DNA from 2 places in the Stappia sp. TSB10GB4 genome. Region 1 is predicted to be linked to the other one. Evidence: riboswitches for the same ligand, from Rfam matches in the RefSeq annotation. Region 1 holds a riboswitch; the other holds the start of a gene.
The links. Region 1 has a riboswitch for S-adenosylmethionine ahead of TSB10GB4_RS06580 (hypothetical protein). Riboswitches for the same ligand answer to the same signal wherever they lie in the genome.
Positions count from the first base shown of each region.

Region 2: linked by a shared signal. The riboswitch ahead of TSB10GB4_RS05505 (O-succinylhomoserine sulfhydrylase) and the one ahead of TSB10GB4_RS06580 (hypothetical protein) in region 1 are both predicted to bind S-adenosylmethionine.

Region 1 covers NZ_FYAV01000036.1:45,750-57,394, reverse strand. Annotated here, with positions in the region: gene TSB10GB4_RS06615 (ABC transporter permease) at 1-554, shown strand, start outside; gene TSB10GB4_RS06610 (ABC transporter permease) at 565-1,485, shown strand; gene TSB10GB4_RS06605 (ABC transporter ATP-binding protein) at 1,493-2,491, shown strand; gene TSB10GB4_RS06600 (ABC transporter ATP-binding protein) at 2,488-3,486, shown strand; gene TSB10GB4_RS06595 (N-formylglutamate amidohydrolase) at 3,491-4,357, shown strand; gene serA (phosphoglycerate dehydrogenase) at 4,439-5,683, shown strand; gene TSB10GB4_RS06585 (MFS transporter) at 5,895-7,157, shown strand; SAM-I-IV-variant riboswitch at 7,210-7,348, shown strand; gene TSB10GB4_RS06580 (hypothetical protein) at 7,392-7,778, shown strand; gene TSB10GB4_RS06575 (acyl-CoA thioesterase) at 7,736-8,086, opposite strand; gene TSB10GB4_RS06570 (methyl-accepting chemotaxis protein) at 8,291-10,345, opposite strand; gene TSB10GB4_RS06565 (YceI family protein) at 10,585-11,196, opposite strand; gene TSB10GB4_RS06560 (ROK family protein) at 11,284-11,645, opposite strand, start outside.
Region 2 covers NZ_FYAV01000032.1:473-12,117, forward strand. Annotated here, with positions in the region: gene TSB10GB4_RS05475 (Panacea domain-containing protein) at 1-171, opposite strand, end outside; gene TSB10GB4_RS05480 (quinone-dependent dihydroorotate dehydrogenase) at 399-1,511, opposite strand; gene TSB10GB4_RS05485 (DUF952 domain-containing protein) at 1,511-1,852, opposite strand; gene TSB10GB4_RS05490 (helix-turn-helix transcriptional regulator) at 2,136-2,801, shown strand; gene TSB10GB4_RS05495 (thermonuclease family protein) at 2,840-3,829, shown strand; gene TSB10GB4_RS05500 (methyl-accepting chemotaxis protein) at 4,074-5,780, shown strand; SAM riboswitch at 5,923-6,002, shown strand; gene TSB10GB4_RS05505 (O-succinylhomoserine sulfhydrylase) at 6,045-7,241, shown strand; gene TSB10GB4_RS05510 (CDP-alcohol phosphatidyltransferase family protein) at 7,238-7,840, opposite strand; gene apaG (Co2+/Mg2+ efflux protein ApaG) at 7,978-8,370, shown strand; gene TSB10GB4_RS05520 (bifunctional diguanylate cyclase/phosphodiesterase) at 8,666-10,771, shown strand; gene TSB10GB4_RS05525 (tellurite resistance TerB family protein) at 10,885-11,298, opposite strand; gene TSB10GB4_RS05530 (lysine--tRNA ligase) at 11,524-11,645, shown strand, end outside.

The DNA.
Region 1 (11,645 bases):
CCACCTTCTGGGTCGGCATCATGATGATCATGGTCTTTGCCGTGATGCTTGGCTGGCTGCCCTCGACCGGGCGCGGCAGCACGGTCGATGTCTTCGGCATCCGCGTGTCCTTCCTGACACTCGATGGGCTGCGCCATCTCGCCTTGCCGGCCCTCAATCTTGCGCTTCTCAAGATTTCGCTGGTCATCCGTCTGACCCGCGCCGGCGCCCGCGAGGCGATGCTGCAGGATTACATCAAGTTCGCCCGCGCCAAGGGCCTGTCGCGCTCGCGCATCGTCGGCGTTCATCTGATGAAGAACATCCTCATTCCGGTCGTCACGGTTCTTGGACTGGAGTTCGGCTCGCTCATCGCTTTCTCGGTGGTCACTGAGACGATCTTCGCCTGGCCGGGGATGGGCAAGCTGCTCATCGAGTCGATCCAGCAGCTCGACCGGCCGATCATCGTCGCCTACCTCATGATGATCGTCTTCCTCTTCGTGGTCATCAACCTGGTGGTCGACATTCTCTATTCGATCCTTGATCCGCGCGTGCGGCTCGGCAACCGTGGCCAGTGAGGACATACCCATGGCATCCACCGAGACCCCCATCGCAGGCATTGCCGCCTCCCGCCGCGCGGACACGCCCTTTCGCCGTTTCCTCTCGGACTTCACCGATAGCCGGCTGGCCGTTCTTGCCGCCATCGGGCTTGCCATCGTTGTCCTGGCGGCGTTGCTGGCGCCCTGGATCTCGCCGCAGAACCCTTACGATCTGGCCGTGGTGTCGGTCTTCGACGCCCGCCTGCCGCCGGGCTCGCAGAGCATGGACGGCGTCACCTTCTGGCTTGGTACGGATGGTTCGGGGCGGGACCTGCTCTCCGCGATTCTTTACGGGCTGCGTATCTCGCTGTCGGTGGGCGTTGCCTCCGCAGCGATTGCACTGACGATCGGCATGATCGTCGGACTGGTCGCCGCTTATGCCGGCGGGCGGACGGAAGGGGTGATCATGCGCATCGTCGACATCCAGTTGTCGTTGCCGGCCGTGCTCATCGCGCTGATCCTGCTGGCCATTCTCGGCAAGGGCATCGACAAGATCATCATCGCCCTGGTCATCGCCCAATGGGCCTATTATGCCCGCACCGTGCGGGCCTCGGCGCTGGTCGAGCGCCGCCGCGAATATGTCGAGGCCGCCGCCTGCCTCGGCCTGTCGCATGCCCGCATCGTTTTTCGCCACATCCTGCCGAACTGCATCGCCCCGCTGATTGTTGTCGGCACCGTGCAGACGGCTCATGCCATCGCGCTGGAGGCGACGCTGTCCTTCCTGGGCGTCGGCCTGCCGCAGACGGAGCCGTCCCTCGGCCTGCTGATCGCCAATGGTTTCGACTACATGCTCTCCGGCAAGTACTGGATCTCCGTCTTTCCCGGAGTGGCGCTGCTGATCACCATCGTCACCATTAACATTGTCGGCGACCAGCTCCGTGACGCGCTGAACCCGCGGCTGCAGAAGTGAGGGCCGCATGAGCCGCGAAACCATTCTCGAGGTCCGGGACCTGCGGACCCATTTCTTCACCAAGGCCGGCGTTGCGCGCGCTGTCGACGGTGTTTCCTTCTCGCTCGCGCGCGGCGAGGTTCTCGGCCTCGTCGGCGAGAGCGGATCGGGCAAGACCGTCACCGGCTTCTCGCTGATGGGGCTGGTCGACCCGCCCGGCCGCCTCGTTTCCGGCTCGATCCGTCTCGGCAACGAGGAACTCGCCGGACTGTCGGAGGAGGGCTGGCGCCGGTTGCGCGGCCGGCGCATTGCCATGATCTTCCAGGACCCGATGATGACGCTCAATCCGGTCCTGCGCATCGACACGCAGATGATCGAGGCGATCCGTGCCCATGCCGACATTTCCCGCTCGGCAGCGCGGGAGCGGGCGCGCGAGGCGCTTGCCCGTGTCGGCATTCCCTCGCCGGACGAACGGCTTGCCGCCTATCCTCACCAGTTCTCCGGCGGCATGCGCCAGCGGGTGGCGATCGCGATTGCCTTGCTCAACGAGCCGGACGTGATCGTCGCCGACGAGCCGACCACCGCGCTCGATGTCACTATCCAGGCGCAGATTCTCTACGAGGTGCAGAAACTATGCGCCGAAACGGGCCTTGCGATGATCTGGATCACCCATGACCTTGCCGTCGTCGGCGGGCTCGCCGACCGCGTGGCGGTGATGTATGCCGGCCGCATCGTCGAGCAGGGACCGGTCGATGCCGTTCTCGATGCGCCCTATCATCCCTATACCCACGGCCTCATCGGCTCGGTACCGAGCCAGAACCGCCGCGGTACGCGCCTCACCCAGATCCCCGGCATGGCGCCGTCGCTGCTGGCCCTGCCGGAAGGGTGCAGCTTCGCCGCCCGCTGTCCGCGCGCCGATGCAGCCTGCAACGTCTTGCCCGACCTGTCGGAACTCTCCGCCGGCCGCACCGCGCGCTGCCATCATCCGCACGGGCTCGTCGAAACCACTGTCGGAGAGGACGCATGAGCGCCGCACCGCTGCTTGCCCTCGACGCCGTCTCCAAGCGCTTCGTGCGTCGTCTCGATGCGGCCGAGAAGATCGTCAATCTCTTCGGCGGCAAACGCCGTGAGGAGGTCGTCCACGCAGTCGACAGCGTGTCCTTGCAGATCGCGGAAGGCGAGGTGGTCGGCCTTGTCGGGGAATCCGGTTGCGGCAAGTCGACCCTCGGGCGTGTCGTCGCCGGCGTCCATGCGCCGAGCGAGGGGCGGGTGCTGTGGCGCGGGCGCGACGTGGAGAGCCTGTCGGGCGCCGAGCGGCGCGAGGCGACGCTGAAGATCCAGATGATCTTCCAGGACCCCATGTCCTCGCTCAACCCGCGTATGCGGGTGCGCGATATCGTCGGCGAGGCGCCGCGCGTTCACGGGCTCGTCTCGGGCGACGAGATCGCCGACTATGTCGACCGGATGCTGCTGCGCGTCGGCCTCGATCCCAGCTACAAGAGCCGCTATCCGCACCAGTTTTCCGGCGGCCAGCGCCAGCGCATCGGCATTGCCCGGGCCCTTGCCGTACAGCCGGATTTCCTGGTCTGCGACGAGAGCATCGCCGCTCTCGACGTGTCGATCCAGGCGCAGGTCCTCAATCTCTTCATGGATCTGCGCGAGGATCTCGGCCTCACCTATCTGTTCATCTCCCACGATCTCGGCGTTGTCGAGCATCTCGCCGACCGGGTGGTGATCATGTATCTCGGCCGGGTCGTGGAAAGCGCGCCGGCGGTCGAGCTTTTCGCCGATCCGAACCACCCCTACGCGCGCGCGCTCCTGGCCGAGGTGCCGCGCATCGACACGCGCAAGCGGGTGTTCCAGCCGGTGAAGGGCGAGATCCCGTCGCCGCTCGCTCCGCCGTCCGGCTGTCATTTTCATCCGCGCTGCCCGCATGCGAAGCCCCGTTGTCGCGAGCAGGCGCCTGCCCTTCGCGAGATCGCGCCGGGCCGCATGTCGGCCTGTCACTTGAACGATGGCTGAGGCCATGCCGGGGGCAGGGGAGGCGACCCTTTTCGAGGTGTTGCGGCCGGACCGGCTTGCCGCGCCGCTCGTCCTCGACAGCCCGCATTCCGGAACGATCTATCCGTCGGACTTTGCCCCTGTCCAGCCTTCGGAGCGCTATCGCCGGGCGGAGGATATGTATGTCGACGAGCTTTTTTCCGCCGCGCCCGCCCTCGGCCTGCCGCTGCTGAAGGCACTCTTCGGTCGCATCTATTGCGATGTGAACCGCGCCTTCGACGATCTCGATCCGGCCGTTCTCGATGACGCGCAGGGGCTGGATCTTGCTCCCTCCGGCAAGGCGCGGCTGGGCAAGGGGGTCGTCTGGACCGCGACCCCGCCCGATGGCGCGCCGCTTCTGGCCGGTCCCTTGCTTCGAACCGACTACCTGGCGCGGCTGGAGCGGTGCTGGCACCCCTATCATGCGACGCTGGCAGAGCTGCTCGGCGAGATCCGCGCAGCGCATGGCCGGGTCTTCCACCTCGATCTCCATTCGATGCAACCTGTCGCCAATGCCATGCACGAAGATGCGACCGGCTCGCTGCGTCCCGATATCGTGCTGTCGGACCGGGAGGGAACCAGCGCCACCGCCGGTTATCTGGAGGTGGCCCGCGATCTGCTGCTCGGCCTCGGCTTTTCCGTGAAGGTCAACGATCCCTTCAAGGGTGCGGAGATCCTGCGCCGTCATGGCGACCCGGCGCGCGGCGTGCATTCGCTGCAGATCGAGATCAACCGCGCGCTCTACATGAACGTTGAGCACTACGGCAAAACCGCGCGGTTCGACGACACGAGGCAACGGCTTTCGGCCTTTCTCACTTCCTTGCGGGACTGGGCTGCAAAAAGCAGCGGTTGAATTTTTCCGGCAGACAGGGCACCAGAGCGCAGCGGTGGCTCCGCCGCACTCCCTCACGTCCCGCACACGGAACGCCGTTTCATGAAGACCGGCCTGTCGCGCCCGAAGCATCAAATTCGCTGGCTCCTGCTGGAAGGCATCAGCCCGACCGCTCCCGCCCTGCTCGATCAGGCCGGCTACACCAATGTCACCCAGCTCAAGGCGGCGCTCGATCGCGAGGCGTTGATCGAGGCGCTGCAGGGCGTTCATATCGTCGGCATCCGCTCGCGGACCCAGATCGACGAGGCGATTCTCAGGGAAGCCGGCACGCTGGTCGCGGTCGGTTGTTTCTCCGTGGGAACCAACCAGGTCGATCTGGTCGGCAGCAACCGTCGCGGCATCCCGGTCTTCAACGCGCCGTTTTCCAACACCCGCAGCGTGGCCGAACTGACCATCGCCGAGATCGTCATGCTGATGCGCGGCGCCTTCGCCAAGTCGATGGCCGCGCATAACGGGCGGTGGCTGAAGACGGCCGCTGGCAGCAACGAAGTGCGCGGCAAGACCCTCGGCATCGTCGGATACGGCAATATCGGCTCGCAACTGGCGGTGCTCGCCGAGGCGATGGGCATGCGCGTGGTCTATTACGATCACGCCGACAAGCTGCGCCACGGCAATGTCGAGCCGACTGCCTCACTCGGGGAACTGCTCGCCGTCGCCGATGTCGTGTCCCTGCACCTGCCGCAGACACCCGAGACCCGTGGCATGATCGGCGCAGCCGAGATCGCCGCGATGAAGAAGGGCGCCTATCTCATCAACAACGCCCGTGGCACGGTGCTGGACATCGACGCGCTGGCGCAGGCCCTGCGCTCCGGTCATCTGGCCGGCGCCGCCGTCGACGTGTTCCCGAGCGAGCCCAAGTCGAACGACGAGGAGTTCGTGTCTCCCTTGCGCGGGCTCGACAACGTCATCCTGACGCCGCATGTCGGCGGCTCGACGGAGGAGGCGCAGGAACGCATCGGCGAGGAGGTTGCCCGTCGTCTCATCGAATATTCGGACGTCGGCTCAACGATCGGTGCGGTGAACTTTCCGCAGGTGCAACTGCCGAAGGGCACCCGCAACACCCGCTTCATTCAGGTGCAGCGCAATCTTCCGGGCGAACTCGGCAAGCTCAATGACCTCTTCGCCCGCTACGAGATCAACATCGCGGCCCAGCATTATCAGACCGACGGCGAGATCGGTTATGTGGTGCTCGACGCCGACGGGCCGGTGGAAAACGCCGTGGAGATCCTCGAAGAGATCCGCCGCCTGTCCGGCACCATCCGCGCACGGCTGCTGAACCGGGTGTGAACGCGCAAGGCGGCCGGAACCGACCGGCCGCTGTTGTTCTTCAATGAAAAATTGCTAGGCTTGCGACAACAGGGCGGCGGCTTCGCGCTGCCGGCCTTTCGCCGCCGCCTGCCTCAATTCCGACGCAGGCCCACAGGATAGGTTGGGAGTTGGGCTCGTTCCCGCCCCCTGTGACTGCAGGCACTCCCGTTCCGCCAGCCAGCCGACCCGCATGACCCACATTCTTCCCATCGCTGCGTTGCTCGTCGGTTCTGCGCTTCTGCTGCTTGCGGGCGGCCTTCAGGGGCTGCTTCTGCCTCTGCGTGGCTCCTTCGAGGGCTTTTCCGACAATTCGCTCGGTCTGCTCGGCACCGGCTGGGCGGTGGGCTATATTGCCGGGTGCCTGCTGACCCCGATCATCGTCAGCCGGGTCGGCCACATCCGGGCGTTTGGCGTGTTCTGCTCGCTCGCCTCCATCGTCGTGCTGCTGAATCTCGTCTTCATGACACCCTGGGCCTGGATCCCGCTCAGGGCGCTCTCCGGCTTCTGTTTCGCCGGCGCCGCGATGGTGGTGGAAAGCTGGCTGAACGAGCGGGCCAACCCGGCCACGCGCGGCCGCATCTTCGGCATCTACACGATGATCAATCTGGGCGCGACCACCGCCGGCCAGATGCTGCTGACCCTGGGCGATCCGGCCGGCTACCTGTTCTTCGTGATCGGAGCCATGGTCTATTCCTGCGCGCTGCTGCCGACCGCGCTGTCGACCGCCGCTGCCCCGCAGCCGCTCTCCCAGGTCCGCCTCGACATCCGTTCGCTGTGGCGCAACTCGCCGGTGGCGGTGATCGGCGTCTTTCTCGTCGGCATCTCCAACAGCGCGTTCGGGACGCTCGGCGCCGTCTATGGTCGCCAGGTCGAATTGTCCGTGTCCTCGATCGCCACCATGATGTCGGTGGCGCTGCTCGCCGGTGCGCTCATACAGGTCCCCGTCGGCATGCTGTCCGACCGTATCGACCGGCGCATCGTGCTGATCGGCATCGCCATTGCCGGGTTTCTCGTGGGCATGGCGCTGACATTCGGCGAGGCGCTGTCGCCTCTCGCCATCATTTCCCTCGTCGCGGCGTTCGGCGGCATGATCTATTCGATGTACCCGGTCATCGTCGCTCATGCCAACGACCACTCGCCGCCGGGGGAGTTCCTCAAGACCAGCGGCGGCCTGCTGCTCCTGTTCGGCGTCGGTTCGATCGTCGGCCCGCTGCTGGCGTCGGTGATGATGACCATGACGCGGCCGCAGGGCCTGTTTGCCGTCACCTCCGCGGCCCATGCGCTGATCATCGGCTTTTCGATCTGGCGCATGACCCAGCGCGCGCCGCTGGCGCCGGAGGAGAAGGAGGAGTTCGTCGCCATGGCGTCGGGCGTGCGCTTCTCCACCCCCGAGACGCTGGCTCTCGATCCCCGCGCCGAGGACGACGAGGGCACCTCCCGCGACGCCGCTTAAGGTCACGAGGATGCTTGCCTCTTGCGAAAGAGCCCGCCGCGTGGCATAGAACGCCCGTCATCAAGAGAAGGGCTGGCGCCCTCGCCAACCTGCCCGACCGGGCAAGGTGGTCTCCCTGACACTGAAGACCGGGTCAACCGGTCCGCGTTTTGGGGATGTGGCCGCATCATGCGGCAACCAAACGGTCGTTTGATCCGCGCCAGTCCTCCTCGGGAAACCGATGGAGGATTTTTTATGTCCAGAGCAACGTCCGGTGCCTCGCTGATTGGGCGCCCGCCCGCCGATCCGGCTGCCTCGTGCCGTGCCGCCAAGCGGCACGCCCCGTTCGCGGCAACCCTGAAACTGGCGGAGATCCGCGTTCTGGCGGCCGGATTGAAGATGCGCGCCACGTGCCTGGGGCTCGACCGGGATTGCAGACAGCCCGGCCTTGATGATGCGGAGCGGGCTCGCCGGCTTGCGGATCTCGAACGCTTGTGGGCGGGCGGATGCCGCAAGGCGGTCGACGAAGTGCTGTTCCGCGACATCGCCGCCCGCCATCCGGATCTCGCCATGGCGCTACGGGCGCGGCTGCGCCGCCGTCAGTCCTCGTCTTCCGCCGGCACCGGGATCGGACGTCCCTGATCGTCCACGGCGACGAAGGTGAAGGTCGCATCCGTCACCTTCTCGCGTCGTCCGTGGCGATGGCGCAGCGCCCATGCCTCGATGCCGATCTTCATCGAGGTGCGGCCGACGCCGGTCACCCGGCAATAGACGCAGAGGACGTCGCCGACATGCACCGGGCGGATGAAGGTCATCCGCTCGACGGAGATTGTCACCACGCGCCGGCGCGCCCGCTGTCCGGCGGCGATGCCCCCGGCAAGGTCCATCTGCGACAGCACCCAGCCGCCGAAAATGTCGCCGGCCGCGTTGGTGTCGGCGGGCATGGCCATCGTCCGCAGCGTCAACTCGCCTGTCGGGGTTTCGATGGTCTCCTGGTCGTTCACGGGCGAGATCTCCTGTCTGGTCGCGGAATCGCGGGATGGACCCTCGACAGCCTATCGCTGCTTTGCCTCCTTGCGAAAGAAAAAGCCCCCGGTCCGCGAGGCGGGCCGGGGGCTGGGATGCTGCCTGGCAGGGTCGGTGGCGGTTCCGTCTCAGGCGGCTGCGACCTCATGCAGGAACCTGTCGATTTCATGCCTAAGGGCGTCGGTGTTGCGGCTCATGGCGCCTGAGGCGTCGAGGACGTTGTCGGCGGCTGAGGAGGTGCTGTCGACGGTATTGGCGAGCAACTCCATGTTGCGGGTGACGGCGCCGGTGCCCTCGGCCGCCTGCTGGACCGAGCGGGAGATGTCGCTGGTGGCGGCGCCCTGCTGCTCGACGGCGGAGGCGATCGATGCGGTGTAGCCGTTGACGTCCTGCATGATCTGGGCGATCTCGCCGATGGCGGCGACGGCCTCGCCGGTCGAGCCCTGGATGGCGGCGATCTGGGCACCGATCTCCTCGGTCGCCTTGGAGGTCTGGGTGGCGAGCTCCTTGACCTCGGCGGCGACGACGGCGAAGCCCTTGCCGGCCTCGCCCGCCCGCGCCGCCTCGATGGTGGCATTGAGGGCGAGAAGGTTGGTCTGTTCGGCGATCGCCTGGATCAAGGAGACGACCTCGCCGATCTTGTTGGCGGCGGCGGCAAGACCGGCGACCTTCTCGTTGGTCTGACGGGTGCCCTGGGTGGCCTGATCGACGACCTGGGTGGTCTGGCCGACCTGCCGGGAGATCTCGGCGATGGAGGCGGAGAGTTCCTCGGCGGCGCTGGCGACGGTCTGGACGCTGTCGGTGGCGATCGAGCTTGCCTGGGTGGTCTCGCTGGCGCGCTCGGCGCTTTCCTGGGCCGAGGAGGAGAGCGCCCGCGCGGTCTCGTCCAGCCCGTTCGCCGTCGCGCTCACCGTCCCGATCAGCGCCTGCACCTTGTCCCGGAAATCCGCGATCAGGGCTTCCGTGCGGGCCTGGCGGGCGGCGCGGGCCTGTGCCTCCTCCGATTGCGCACCTTCCAGCCGCTGGCGTTCGATGGCGTTGTCGCGGAAGGTCTCGACGGCACGCGCCATGTCGCCGATCTCATCGCGCCGCTCGTCCATGCCGGCATCGACCGAGGTGTCGCCGGCGGCAAGACGGGCCATGACGTCGGTCAGGCGGGCCACCGGACGGGCGAGAGCTCCGGCGCCGAGCCAGACCACCGCCAGCACCGCCAGCAACAGGCCGAAGCCGATGGCCAGCATAGTGTTGCGTGCCGCCACGGCGCCGGCAATCATTGCCGAATAGGGCACGTCGAGGGTGACGTACCAGCGTTCCTCGACGCCGGGGAACGTCACCGGCACGGCAGTGAGGAAGCGGTCTCCGACAAGGCTCTCCGACTGGCCGGCATCCGCGGCGCGCAGCAGCTTCAGCACCTCGCCATCCTCGACCTTCTTGCCGAGCAGGTTTGTATCCGACGTCGAGACCCAGAGATCGTCACCGCCGATGAGCTTGACTTCACCCTGGCCGAAAGGCCGGTTGGCGGACATCTTTTCCACGATGTCGGCCAGCGACAGATCGGAGGTGGCGATGCCGACGGCCTTGTCACCCTTGCGCACCACCCAACTGATGGTGGTCATCAGCACGTCCTTGCCGTCGATCGGATAGGTATAGGGCGGGGTGATCAGGGAGCGGTTCTCGCGGACCGGCATGTCGTACCAGCCTTCGGTTCCGGCCTCCTTGGTCATGATCAACTGCTCGACCGCCACCTTCTTGTCCGCGCCGAAGTAGAAATACGGAACGAACCGCCCGTTGGCGTCGGAATACTTGTGGTCCTTGAACTCGGCATCACGGCCGTCGAGGCCGTTCGGCTCGAAGGCGAGCGTCATGCCCACCAGGTTGGGATTGCTCTCGACCGTGCGGATCATCAGATCGCCGAGCCGGTCCCGGTCGGTCATGCCATTGGCGATGAGCCCCTCGACCGCGGCGGCGGCTGTCTTGGCGACGGTCAGCGAGCGCGACACATCGCCTGACACATCTGCCGCATAGCCCGACAGCAGCGCCTGGGCTTCCCGTCTCGCATCTCCCTCGGCCGTTGACGACATCACCATGGAGCCGGCAAGGCTGACGCCGATGATCGAGACGGAAAACAGAATACCGGCGCTCACCAGCAGCTTGTTGCGGATCGACAGGTCGGAAAAGCGCATTACGAAACCCCCAGCAGGCCCCTCGGGAATAGTTCTGGCCTTATGCCTAGCGGAGGCTGCGTTACTATCGGCTTAATTCCTGAGTAGTGATGGATTAATGTGACAATTGCGGTCAAGTTGATTCGGCGCTGACCCTAAGTGCGCGAAGCAGGTCTTCGCTATCCATTCAGAGCGCCGGCTCACATCAAAGTCGTTGGGACGAGTGGAGAATTCCACGGCACACCTGGCCGGCCGCGGCTCTATTGCCGGACAGCTTCAAGGTCGATGCGGATGTCTACCTCGTCGCCGACGAAGCCGTTCTCGACCGCATAAATCATGCCGAAGTCGGAGCGGCGCAAAACCGTTCTGGCGCTGATGCCGACAACATGGGTGTCGCCGAACGGGTAGGGGCCGATCTTGTTGAGCGTGACATTGAGCGTCACCGGCCGGGTCACGCCCCGCAGGGTGAGGTCGCCGATGACGGTCCCGGTCGCCTCGGTCTCGGCGCGCGCGTCCGTCATCCGGAAGGTGATGCGCGGATGCGCGTCCGCGCTCAGGAAGTCGTCGGAGCGCAGGTGTCCGTCGCGCCGCTCGTCGTTGGAAAAGACGCTTGCCGTCTCGATGGCGACCGACAGGTCGGAGAGTTCCCGCGTGTTCTCGTCATAGGTGAAGCTGCCCTCGCCCTTGAGGAACAGGCCCCAGGTCGGCGCGTAACCGATATGCATGGCGTTAAAGACGATGGAGAAGTGGCTCGGATCGATGACATAGGTTCGCGGTTCGGCCCGGGCGGGCAGGGCTGCGGTCAGGGCTGCGGTCAGGGCTGCAAATGCGACAGCGCAAGCGGCGATGCGGGCAGGCTTGAACAGGGACACGTGCGGCCTCCTCCCTTGTGGTCCTGCCGGATCATATAGGCGCGCGGCCGACAACAGCGAGGGCAAGGGCGAACGGATCTTGCCGGCTCAGGCGTTCCACAGCCAGGCGGCGCCGCGAACGCCGGAACTGTCGCCATGCACCGCCTTGCGGATCGGTACGTCATACTGGTCGGAGAAGACGTGCCGGCCGATTTCCCGCGGCAGCAGGTCGTAAAGTTCCTCGATATTCGACATGCCGCCACCGAGCACGAAGACATCCGGGTCAAGGATATTGGCGACCATCGCCATCGCACGCGCCAGTCGCGACGCGTAGCGGTCGAGAGTGGCGGCCGCGGCGGCCTCGCCGGCGCGTGCCCGTTCGATGATCTCGTGACCCGTCAGCTTCACTCCGCTCGCCTGCTCATGGTCCCACTGGAAGCCCGTGCCTGAGCACCACCGGTCGATGGTGC
Region 2 (11,645 bases), on a different contig from region 1:
GGCTTCACCCTTCATCATTTCATAGATTTCAAGCGGCACAGGGCCAAATCTCATGGCGCGATAGGTAGCTCCGAAAATGGGCCGCCGGTGCTCATTGAGGTGCGACTTGTCCGCGAAATAGCAAGACTTGAGAGCTGCGTGCAGATCCAAATCACGCCGCTGCGAAACCATCCAATGGATGGCCGCCTGTGCCTTCTGGGGTGCGAACTTAAAGCGTATCATAATGGCATATATATGCAATTTGCGCTAAGAATCAATCACTTACAATTGATGAAGGCGATCAAAGGGTTAGCAATACATCGAAGCATTGAGGGCTTGCGGGAACAGCCAAAGCCCATGAGACATCACATCACACCATCAAACGATGGGTGATATTTTGCCTCTCTCAAAGAAACGCCTCACACGCTCCCCTGCCCGTCCGGGTCGGCCCTGGCCCAGGCTTCCGCATTGCGGCCGCTCGCCTCGCCGAGATGGGCGAGCCCGTGCCGGTCGAGGCAGGCGGACAGATGCGTCAGGATGCGGCCGACCAGCCCCGGCCCCTCATAGACGAGGCCGGTATAGAGCTGCAGCAGGCTGGCGCCGGCCGTGATCTTGGTCCAGGCCGCCTCGCCGCTGTCGATGCCGCCGACACCGACGATCGGCAGGCGCGGACCGACCCGCAGGCGCATGCGGGCAAGCGCGATGGTGGAGCGGCGAAACAGCGGCCGCCCCGACAATCCGCCCGCCTCGGCCGCGCCCTTGCGGTCGGAAAGGCCATTGCGCGCCAGCGTCGTGTTGGAGACGATCAGCCCGTCGATGCCGGCGGCCAGCACCTCGGCGGCGATGTCGTCGAGCCCGGCCTCATCCATGTCCGGGGCGATCTTCAAGAGCACCGGCACCGAACGCCCGTGGCGGGCGGCGGCCGCTTCCCGCGCCTCCATCACCCGGCCGAGCAGTTCCTTCAGCGCTTCGCGCGCCTGCAGGTCGCGCAGGCCCGGCGTGTTCGGCGAGGAGATGTTGACCGCGAAATAGGAGGCAAGATCGGCGAAGGCCTCGATGCCGGCGACATAGTCGGCGATGCGGTCGGCCGCGTCCTTGTTGGCCCCGACATTGACCCCGACGATGCCGCCGCGATGGCGCCGCGCCACAAGCCGGGCGCGCAGCGCCGCATGGCCCTCGTTGTTGAAGCCGAGCCGGTTGATCACCCCCCGGTCGGCGGGCAGGCGGAAGACGCGCGGGCGCGGATTGCCGTCCTGGGCCAGCGGCGTCACCGTGCCGGCCTCGGTGAAGCCGAAGCCGAGCGCCAGCAGCGCGTCGGGCACCTCGCCGTTCTTGTCGAAGCCGGCGGCCATGCCGAGCGGATTGGGAAAGGTCAGATCGGCGAGCGTCACCGCCAGCCGGCCGTCCTGCGGCACCTTGCAGGCCGGCGTCAGTCCGCTCGCCAGCGCCTTGACGGTCAACCCGTGGGCGGTTTCCGCATCGAGAGAAAACAGCGCCTTGCGGGCGAGCGCATCGACGGCGGAGGAGAACATCACAGCGCCTCCGGGAAGAGGTGGGCCCCGTCCGCTCCCAGCGGCAGCTCGCGCACCCAGCGCACCGCCGCCATCTCCAGGTCGCCGTAGAGATGCGGGAACAGCGCCCCGCCGCGCGAAGGCTCCCATTTCAGGCCCTCGCCCAGCGCCTCGGCCTCCACCGCGACGAGGACAAGTCCGTGCTGGCCGGCGAAGTGCTTTGCCGCAGTCTCGCGCACCTGGTCGGCGGCGGAAAAATGGATGAACCCGTCGGCAAGGTCCACCGGCGCACCGGAAAACCGCCCCTCGGCCTCGGCCTGCTGCCAGTCCTTGGCCGGAGAAATCTTGTAGATCAACGTCATGGGGCGGCCCGTTCCTGTGCGTGAAGAAGGCTTGCGCGCCGGATTACAGGCTGCGGGCCGCTCAGACAAGGGCGGCTCTGGGGGAAAGCGGCGGCCGGCGCGCCGGGCCGGACTGGCACTCGACCATCATTAGGAATATATACCCGTAACGGGGATAACCCGGACAGGAAGCGCGGGACGGGCGGCCGCGACCGCTCCCCGGCGTCCGGCCGCCCCGCGGCGGCCGCAGCAACAGGCCACCCGGCCAGGGCCGTTCCCTGGCAGGCGGCAGCGGAGCCAAACCATGCTTTCGCATGAGACCCTCTGGTCGGCCATCGATCTGCTTGCCCGGCGCAACGGGCTGACGCCGTCCGGCCTTGCCCGGCGCGCAGGACTGGACCCGACCACCTTCAACCCGTCGAAGCGCACGGCCGCCGACGGCCGGCCGCGCTGGCCCTCGATGGAGTCGATCGCAAAGATCCTCGGCGCCACCCGCTCGGACCTCGCCGACTTCGTCGCGCTGGTCAACGGGCCGGACCCGGAACACACGCCGGTCGGCATGGCCGATGACGACCGTCTGCCGTTGCCGCGCGGCACGGCGCAGGCCGGGGTCCTTCCGGCGGTGAACGGCTTCTTCCATGACGGCGACCTGCCGGCGATGCTGGAGGGCGAGCGGCAGAGCAGCCCGTCCGAGATCCCGGGCGAGGACTGCGCCATCCGCGTCACCGGCGACGGCCTGCTGCCGTTCTACCGGGAGGGCGACGTCATCGTCATCTCGCCGAAGCGGGCGATCCTGCGCGGCGACCGGGTGGCGCTGCGCCTCGCCTCGGGCGAACTCAGGGCGCGGATCTTCGACCGGCGTCTGCGCGGGCGCATCGAACTGTCGCCGCTCGACGCGGAGAGCGCGCCCGAGCGCCTCGTCGCCGACGAGGTGGTCTGGATGGCGCGGATCATCTGGGCGAGCCAGTAGCGGCACGCCGCGGGAAAGACGGCAGAACGGGAACGGACATGGGACGCACCTTCCTCATCGCAGTGCTGATCGCCGGCGTGCTCGCCATCGCCGCCGATTACGGCAGCGGCGGCCTTGTGAGAGCCGTGCTCACCGGCATGCCCCCTGGCGAACCGGCACAGGTGCAGGCCCAGACACAGGCACCAGACATGCATGCGGAGGCGGATGCCGCGGAGCGGCCTGTCGCGGGGGAGCAGCCGGCACCTGCCGTGGCACAGGCGCAGGCGGACGACCGCACGGCCCCCACCTCGCCGTCGCCCTCGCCCGCTCCCGCGCCGATCCTGCCCGACGCGCCGGACCCGACGAGCATCCGCAACGTTACCCCGTCCGACATCCTGCCGCCGCCCCAGGTGTCCGGCCCGCTGAAGCGCGTCGCCCCGCAATTGCCAAAGCTGCCCGAACGGGAGATCCCGAGCGAGATCACCTTTCACCAGCCCTTGGTGCTGGACGCCGGCAGCTTCCGCGCCAAGCACCTGACCATCCGCCTTGCCGGCATCGACGCGCCCGGCCCGGAGGAAACCTGTCCCTCGCGGCTCGGCGGCACCTGGCCCTGCGGCATGCGGGCGCGCACGGCGCTGCGCGGCCTGGTGCTGCGCCATGCGGTCACCTGCGAGGACATGCAGGACACGCCGGCCGGCGTCGTGCTGGCCCGCTGCCGCCGCCAGGGCACGGACCTTGCCGCCTGGCTGGTGGCGCAGGGCTGGGCCCGCCCCGGCGAGGGCGCCGGCGAGGAGCTTTTCGCGGCGGCGGCGGCCGCGCGCGAGGCGCGCCGCGGCATCTGGCAGCTCGATGGCCCGGCGCTGCCCCCCGGCTCATCCCTGCCCGCCTTGCCCCTACCCGCCTTGCCCCTGCCCGGCGAGCTGCCTGATCCCTTGCGGCCGGCGCCGCAGCAGCCCGGCCGCGACGCGGACGGCACACAGGTCTTGCCGCTCGATCTGCCTCCCGTTGAAATTACCGACACCCCCTGGCACCCGGGCAACGCCCGGTGACGTCGCGTTCGCCATTTTCAACGACAGAAATAGAATGAATTGAGAAATGATACTTCAAGAATAATATATATTTCTTACTTGCAACCAACGGTAGAGGAAAGCGGCGCAACACCCATCCATCGCTGCATTTTTCAAACAAATTCAACGGGATCGGTTTTCGAGCTCCGTAAATTTAACATGCGGTTAACCAACATATTGATAGTTTTCGACCGGGGTTAACCCGGCAGCACATAAGGAGACAAGAATGTTCTCGCTCAAATCCTACCGGATCACGCCGAAGATCCTGTCCGTCGTCATCTTGTTGAACATTGCGATGATCGCGGTCGGACTGGTCGGCATCTTGGCGCTCCGGGTGGTGGCGGTTGACGCCGAATATGCCGCTCAGGCTTCCGACCAGGCTGTCGCCTCGGCGCGGCTCAATCAGCTCATCCTCTCCATCAACCGCGCGGAACTGCTGGCCGCAGCCGAGCCGCGCGAGGATCTCATCAAGACCGTGAGCGAGGACTACCGGCAGGACGTCGCGCGGATCGCTGGTTATCTCAACACGATCCGCTCCTCGACGTCGCCGGAGGTCCAGGCTCTCCTGCGGCAAGCCGAACCGGCCGTCGCCAGGCTGGTCGCCTCGTCCGAAAAGACGATGGCCCTCGCAAGCCAGGTTCGCGGCACCGCGACGCCGGAGCAGGACCGGCAACTGGCCGATCTCGCGCTGGGAAGCGGCGAACACGCCACGGCAGCGCGCGCCATCGTCACCGAGCAGACGACCACGCTGATCAGCCGCGCGAACGATCTGGAAGACGATATCCAGAAGGTCGCGCAGTCCAAGGAGATCCTTCTCTACATCGTCATGGCCAGCGCGACGATCGTCGGCCTCGGCCTCGGCATCCTGATCGGTCAGACCGGCATCGCCAAGCCGATCCGCATGATCAACGAGACCCTGGGCGAGCTTGCGCGCGGCAATTACGACGTGAAGATCGTCGGCGAGGACCGAAAGGACGAGGTCGGCGACATCGCCAAGGCGGCCGAGGTGTTCCGCGCCAGCGGTCTTGAGGCGATCCAGATGCGGGCGGAGCAGGAACAGGCCAAGGTGCTGGCCGCCGAGCGGCAGAAGGCGGCGCTCAACCAGATGGCGGACGACTTCGAGAACGCGGTCGGGGAGATCGTCAACATCGTCTCGTCGGCGGCGACCGAGTTGCAGGCGGCGGCCGGCACGCTGACCGCCTCCGCCGAGGAGACCAGCTCCCAGTCGGCCTCCGTCGCGGCGGCGGCCGAGCAGGCGGCGATGAACGTGCAGACCGTCGCCTCGGCGGTCGAGGAACTGGCCAGCTCCGCCGGCGAGATCGGCCGTCAGGCCGACCAGTCGCGCCAGGTCGCCGGCCGCGCCGTCAGCGAGGCGACCCGCACCACCGACCGGATGAACGACCTGCGCACCAATGCCGACCAGATCGGCGCCATCATCAGCCTGATCGACGAGATCGCCGAGAAGACCAACCTGCTCGCCCTCAACGCCACCATCGAGGCGGCGCGCGCCGGCGAGGCCGGCCGCGGCTTCGCGGTCGTCGCCAACGAGGTCAAGGGCCTCGCCGAGCAGACCGCGCGGGCCACCGCCGAGATCTCGACCCAGATCAAGTCGATGCAGAGCTCGACGCTGGAGGCCAGCGAGGCGATCTCCGGCATCGGCCGCACCATCGAGGACATGAGCAACATCTCGGCCGCGATCTTCGCTGCCGTCGGCGAGCAGGGCAACACCACGACCGAGGTCGCCCGCAACGTCCAGCAGGCCTCGCAAGGAGCGGGCGAGGTGACGTCCAACATCGTCGGCGTCACCCAGGCGGCACAGGAGGCAAGCTCCGCCTCCTCGCAGGTGCTGTCCTCGGCGAGCGAGCTCGCCCGGCAGTCCGAACTGCTGCGCGGCCGGGTCGCCGAGTTCCTGCGCACCGTGCGCGCCGCCTGAGGCGCGGCCGCCGAGCCCTCCAGCTTCCCGCAACCACGGGCCGCCCTCGGGTGGCCCAACTCCGACAACAACGGGCCGCCCTCGGGCGGCCCGTTCCATGCAAGGACCGTTGACGCGGCTGGCGCGCTGGACTATCAGGATTGTCGAATTCCGTGGTGATTTGAGCCGGCCGGCTTGCAGCCACGTTAAACAAGTCGCTAAACAGGCCGGGTTGCAAAGACCCCGGCCCCATCGCGGCCGGGGTTTTTGCATCTGGAGAACGGCATGACGACGAACAGGCACGGCTGGCACCCCGAGACGACCCTGGTGCATAGCGGAACGACACGCTCCCCCTATGGCGAGACGTCCGAGGCGATGTACCTCACCCAGGGCTTCGTCTACGCAACGGCCGAGGCGGCCGAGGCGCGGTTCAACGGCGATGATCCCGGCTTCGTCTATTCGCGCTATGCCAACCCGACCGTGGCGATGTTCGAGACCCGCATCGCCGCGCTGGAAGGGGCGGAGGCGGCGCGCGCCACCGCCAGCGGCATGGCCGCCGTCAACCTGGCGCTGATGGCCTGCTGCAAGGCCGGCGACCACGTCGTCGCGGCCAAGGCGCTGTTCGGCTCCTGCCGCTATATCGTCGAGACCCTGCTGCCGCGCTTCGGCGTCTCCTCGACGCTGGTCGACGGCACCGATCTCGACGCCTGGCGCGCCGCCATCCGCCCGGAGACGGTCGCCTGCTTCCTGGAAAGCCCGACCAATCCGACGCTGGAGGTGATCGACATCGCCGCCGTCGCCGAGATGGCCCATGCGGTCGGCGCCAAGCTGATCGTCGACAACGTCTTCGCCACGCCGATCTGGCAGTCGCCGCTGGCGCTCGGCGCCGACATCGTCGTCTATTCCGCCACCAAGCATATCGACGGCCAGGGCCGCTGCCTTGGCGGCGTGGTGCTCGGCACCGAGGAATGGATCGCCGACGAGGTGATGCCCTTCATGAAGCATACCGGCCCGTCGATGAGCCCGTTCAACGCCTGGGTGATGCTGAAGGGGCTGGAGACGCTGGCCCTGCGCGTCGAGCGCCAGACCCGCACCGCGGCGCGGCTTGCCGACCTGCTGGCGGCGCATCCGGCGGTCGCCCGGCTGATCTATCCCGGCCGCGCCGACCATCCGCAGGCCGAGGTGGCCCGCCGCCAGATGAAGGCCGGCTCGACCATGCTGGCGCTGGAGCTGAAGGGCGGCAAGGCGGCCGCCTTCCTCGCCTCCAACGCGCTCAAGATCGTCAAGATGTCCAACAATCTGGGCGATGCCAGGAGCCTCATCACCCATCCGGCGACGACGACGCATCAGTCGGTCGCCGAAGAGGCGCGCCTTGAACTCGGCATCACCGAGGGGCTGCTGCGCCTCTCCGTCGGGCTGGAGCACGAGGACGATCTCGCGGCCGACCTCATGACCGCGCTGGATATGGCCCAGAAAGCCTAAAGCAGCCGCGCCACCATGACGAGACGCGCGGTCGCCGAGACCGCGCAGACCGCCGCGAAGCCCCAGGCGATCGGCGCGAAGGCGGCCGGAAACAGGCAGAAGGCGAGGAAGACGGCGATCGTATCCGCGCCTTCCGCCAGCCCGCCGAGATAATAGAGCGACTTCGCCCCTTGCGCGCTGGTCGCAAGCCCGCGCTTTTCCGCCATGATCGCGAAGCCGAGAAAGCTCGCCCCGTTCATGTAGAAGCCGAGCAGCAGCGCGCAGGCGGCGAGCGCATTGGCCGCCGGGTCGGCCAGCGCGAAGGCGAAGGGCACCGCCCCGTAGAAGAAGAAATCCAGCACGATATCGAGATAGCCGCCGCGATCCGTGCGACCACGGGCGCGCGCGACCGCGCCGTCGAGCCCGTCCGCCAGCCGGTTGGCGAGGATCAGCAGCGCGGCGAGCAGCGGGGCTCCCGCCCAGATCGCCAGCGCCGCGCCCATGCCGCAGGCAAAGCCGGCAAGCGTCACCGCATCGGCACTGACCCCGGCGGCGGCAAGGCGCCGGCCGGCGGCGTTCAGCATGGGGTCGATCAGCGGCCTGAGGCGAGCGTCGAACATGGGGCGGTTCCTTCGGCGGGGCACGGGCGCCGCCGCTGCGGATGGGGCTGGAAAATCGCCGGTTTCGGATTAGATTGCAACCGCATCGCCCGCCACCGGGGCCGGGCCGCAACAGCCGCTGAGGCGAAAGGAGACGCATGTACCGGGCGGTGACGCGCGACATCCAGGTAACGGTCGAGCCGCATTATCTTGTCGAGGAGTCCAGCCCCGACGAAGGCCGCTTCGTCTGGGCCTACTCCATCGACATCGTCAATCTCGGCCTCGACACGGTGCGCCTGCGCGCCCGCCAGTGGCGCATCGTCGACGCGCTCGGCCGGCTGGAGGAAGTGCGCGGCCTCGGCGTCGTCGGCGAGCAGCCGGTGCTCGCCCCCGGCGAGCGGTTCGAATACACCTCCGGCTGCCCCTTGCGCACCAGCTCCGGCATGATGGAGGGCCGCTACGAGATGGAGACCGTCGACGGCGAGCGCTTCGAGGTCGCCATCCCGGCCTTCTCGCTCGACATCCCGGGCGCCGCGCGCACCCTCAACTGAGATCTCCCCTCCCCATGCCGCCGACGCGGCATCGACGCGCGTACTGGTTGCATATGCGACAATCATCGCAACTCACGTTGCGTAGATCGAGCGTGCATCCTTGCGGCCGGCAGGATCTTTCCTTCGAGATCGGCAGGATGTGCCTGCCCTGAACGTGACCCTTGGAAAAAATCGCTAGGGAAGATCGGTCAAACATGCGAATCATAATCTATATGTTAAATTGAAATTACCATTGTGTCGGGGAATGTGGTCGGGGGATCGGGCGGAACGAGTGGGTCGACAGAGGGGAACCCGCATGCGCAAGATGGTGAGACGGCCCGGCGCGGAGGCGCTGCACCCGTTGCAGCCGCATCAACTCGCCTTCGAGGCGTGTTTCAATGCCTCGCCGATCCGCATCCTGTTCTGCGACCGCGACATGGTGGTCCGCGACGTTAACGCCACCTTCCTCGAAACGGAGGGCTTCACCCGCGGCGAGGTGGTGGGCAAGACCCTGGCCGAGCTGATCGGGCCGGCGGTGTTCGAGCGCGACCGGCCGCAGATCGAGGCGGCGCTCGCCGGCGAGGCGCAGTCGGTGGTCAGTTGGGGCCTGCGCCGCGCCACCCGCGGCCGGCTGCTGCGCATCCGTCACGAGCCGGTTCGCGACGAGGCCGGCGCGGTGATCGGCTTCCTCTCGATGCTGGAGGACACCACCGACCTGCACCAGTTGCGCCAGCGCGTGTCGATGCAGGACGAGGTGATCAACCAGACCTCCGATGCGCTCGCCGTGGTCGATGCCGACTACCGCTATCTGTGGGCCAACCCGTCCTACGCCCGGCTGTGGAACCGCCTGACCGAGGAGGTCGTCGGCCGGACGGTAGCCGAGGTGATCGGCCACGAGGCCTTTCACGAGCGGGTCCTGCCGCATCTCATAGGCTGTTTCGAGGGACGGGTCGCGCGATACACGTTCACGTGCGAGCGCGAGGGCAAAGCGGAGACGCATGTCTCGGTGCGGCTGGAGCCGCTGCGGGGCGAGAATTGCGAGATCGTCGGCGTGGTCGTCAACGCCCGCGACGTCACCGAAGAGGCGCAGTTGAACCAGCGCCTGCGCCGGCAGGCCTTGCGGGACACGCTGACGGACCTTGCCAACCGGCATGCGCTCGAGCTTGAGATCGGCAGCCGCATCGAGGCCTGCGGCGCCTGCAACGCTCTGTGCCAGGGCTGCAACACCGCCCTGCTGCTGGTCGATCTCGACGATTTCAAGGTCGTCAACGATCTTGCCGGCCATGCGGCGGGCGATGCGCTGCTCAGGCAGATCGCGAGCCTGCTGCGCAGCATGGATCCGGATGCTTTCGTCGCCCGCCTGGGCGGCGACGAGTTCGCCGTCGTGACCGGCATGGTGACCGAGACCGACGCCACCCGTTTCGGGGAACGGATCGTCCACTCGATCGAGGCGCTCGGCTTCGTGTGGCAGGGCGAGTGTTTTTCCGTCGGCGCCAGCGTCGGCGTCGCCCTGCTCGACCAGCAGGCCTTCGCCGCCTCGGCGCCCTCGGTGCAGGACGTCATCAACTGGGCCGACCGGGCCTGTTTCGTCGCCAAAGAAAAGGGCGGCGCGCGCGTGTCGGTGTTCCATCCCGACGACGACGAGATGAAGGCCCGCTTCCGGGAAATCGGCAATCTGCAACTGGTGCAGGCCGCGCTGCAGAGCGGGCGCTTCGAACTGTTCCTGATGCCGGTGGCACCGATCGACGGCACCAGCGCGCCCTGGCACGAGGTGCTGCTGCGGGTGCTGAGCGAGGATGGCCGGCCGCTGCCGCCGGCCGTCTTTATCGCCGCCGCCGAGCGCCACGGGCTGATGAGCCGGGTCGACCGCTGGGTGGTGGAGACCGTGCTGAAGCGGCTGGCGGGCCTGCCCGACGACGTTCACCTGTCGATCAACCTGTCGGGCCAGTCGGTCGGCGATCCGATCTTCCGCGACTTCCTGCTGGCGGCGCTGGACGCGGCGGCGATCGCGCCGGGTCGGCTCGCCTTCGAGATCACCGAGACCTCCGCCGTGCGGTCGATGGAGACCGCGCTGGAGCTGATCGCCGGGCTGAAGGCACGCGGCCTCGAGGTGGTGCTCGACGATTTCGGCTCCGGCCTGTCGTCGTTCGGCTATCTGCGCCGCTTCGATGTCGACATGCTGAAGATCGACGGCAACATCATCGGCAATATCGGCCATGACGTGGTGCAGCAGACCATCGTCGCCGGCATCGTCGCGGTGGCAGAGGCGATGCATGTGAAGGTGGTCGCCGAATATGTCGAGGATCTCGAGACCCTGGAGATCCTGAGGGACCTCGGCGTCAACCTGGTGCAGGGATACTATATCGGCAAGCCGGTGCCCTGGTCGCAGGTCTATGGCGACCGCGACCTGCTGCCCGCCTGACCTGCTGCCCGCCGGAGTTTTCTGTGCGCCGGAGTTTCCTGTGCGCCAGGCTTTGCTGCCCGCCTGACCCTGCGGCCGGGGCCCCTTCCCGGCCGTCTCCTGCGCCCGCCGGCTCAGGCGGTGCGGAAGCGGGCCTGGGCGCCGCGTTCGATCGCCGCAACCGTCAGCTTGTCGAGGCCGAGCGCGTCGCGCAGCAACTGCAGCACCCGCAGTTCCTCCTGCGCCACCGACACGTCGGCGACGGCGATCTCCACGCCCAGCGCATAGGCGGTGTCGCGGTAGCTCGCCGGCACGCTGGCGGCGATCACCGCGAAGGTGTCGGCCATGCCGTTCTCGGCCTGCAGCCGCTCGCCGCAATCCTGCGCCACGGCGACGATGCGCTCCTGATCGAAGCTGGCGAAGACCGGCAGCGTCTTGATGAGCTCGCCGATCGAGTGCAGTTCCTTGTCGGTCATGCTGCTGTCGGAGGCCGACACCATCACCATCACATAGATCAGGGCTTCCTGGAGGCTGACACGTTCGCTCATCGGATCTGCGGACCTTTCTTGACCTTGCCGTTGGCGGTTGCCGTTTCCCCTAATGCCCTGACCGGGCGAGCGCAAGCGGCGCTTGCGCCGGCTTTGGCGGCTGCGGCGATTTTTTGCAATGCGAAGGTTCCGTTCCGTCCGGAAACGCACTAGTCTCGCGCGCCGCCAGACCGGTATGCCAGACCGGCATCCCTTGCCATTCCACACAAAGACAACGGTCCGCACATGACCACAGCTTCGCTGCCCGAACTCGATCTGTCCCCCGCCGTCGTCGAGGCCGCCCGGACCTCGAAGGCCTGGCCGTTCGAGGAGGCGCGCAAGCTGCTGAAACGTGTGGAGAAGGCGAA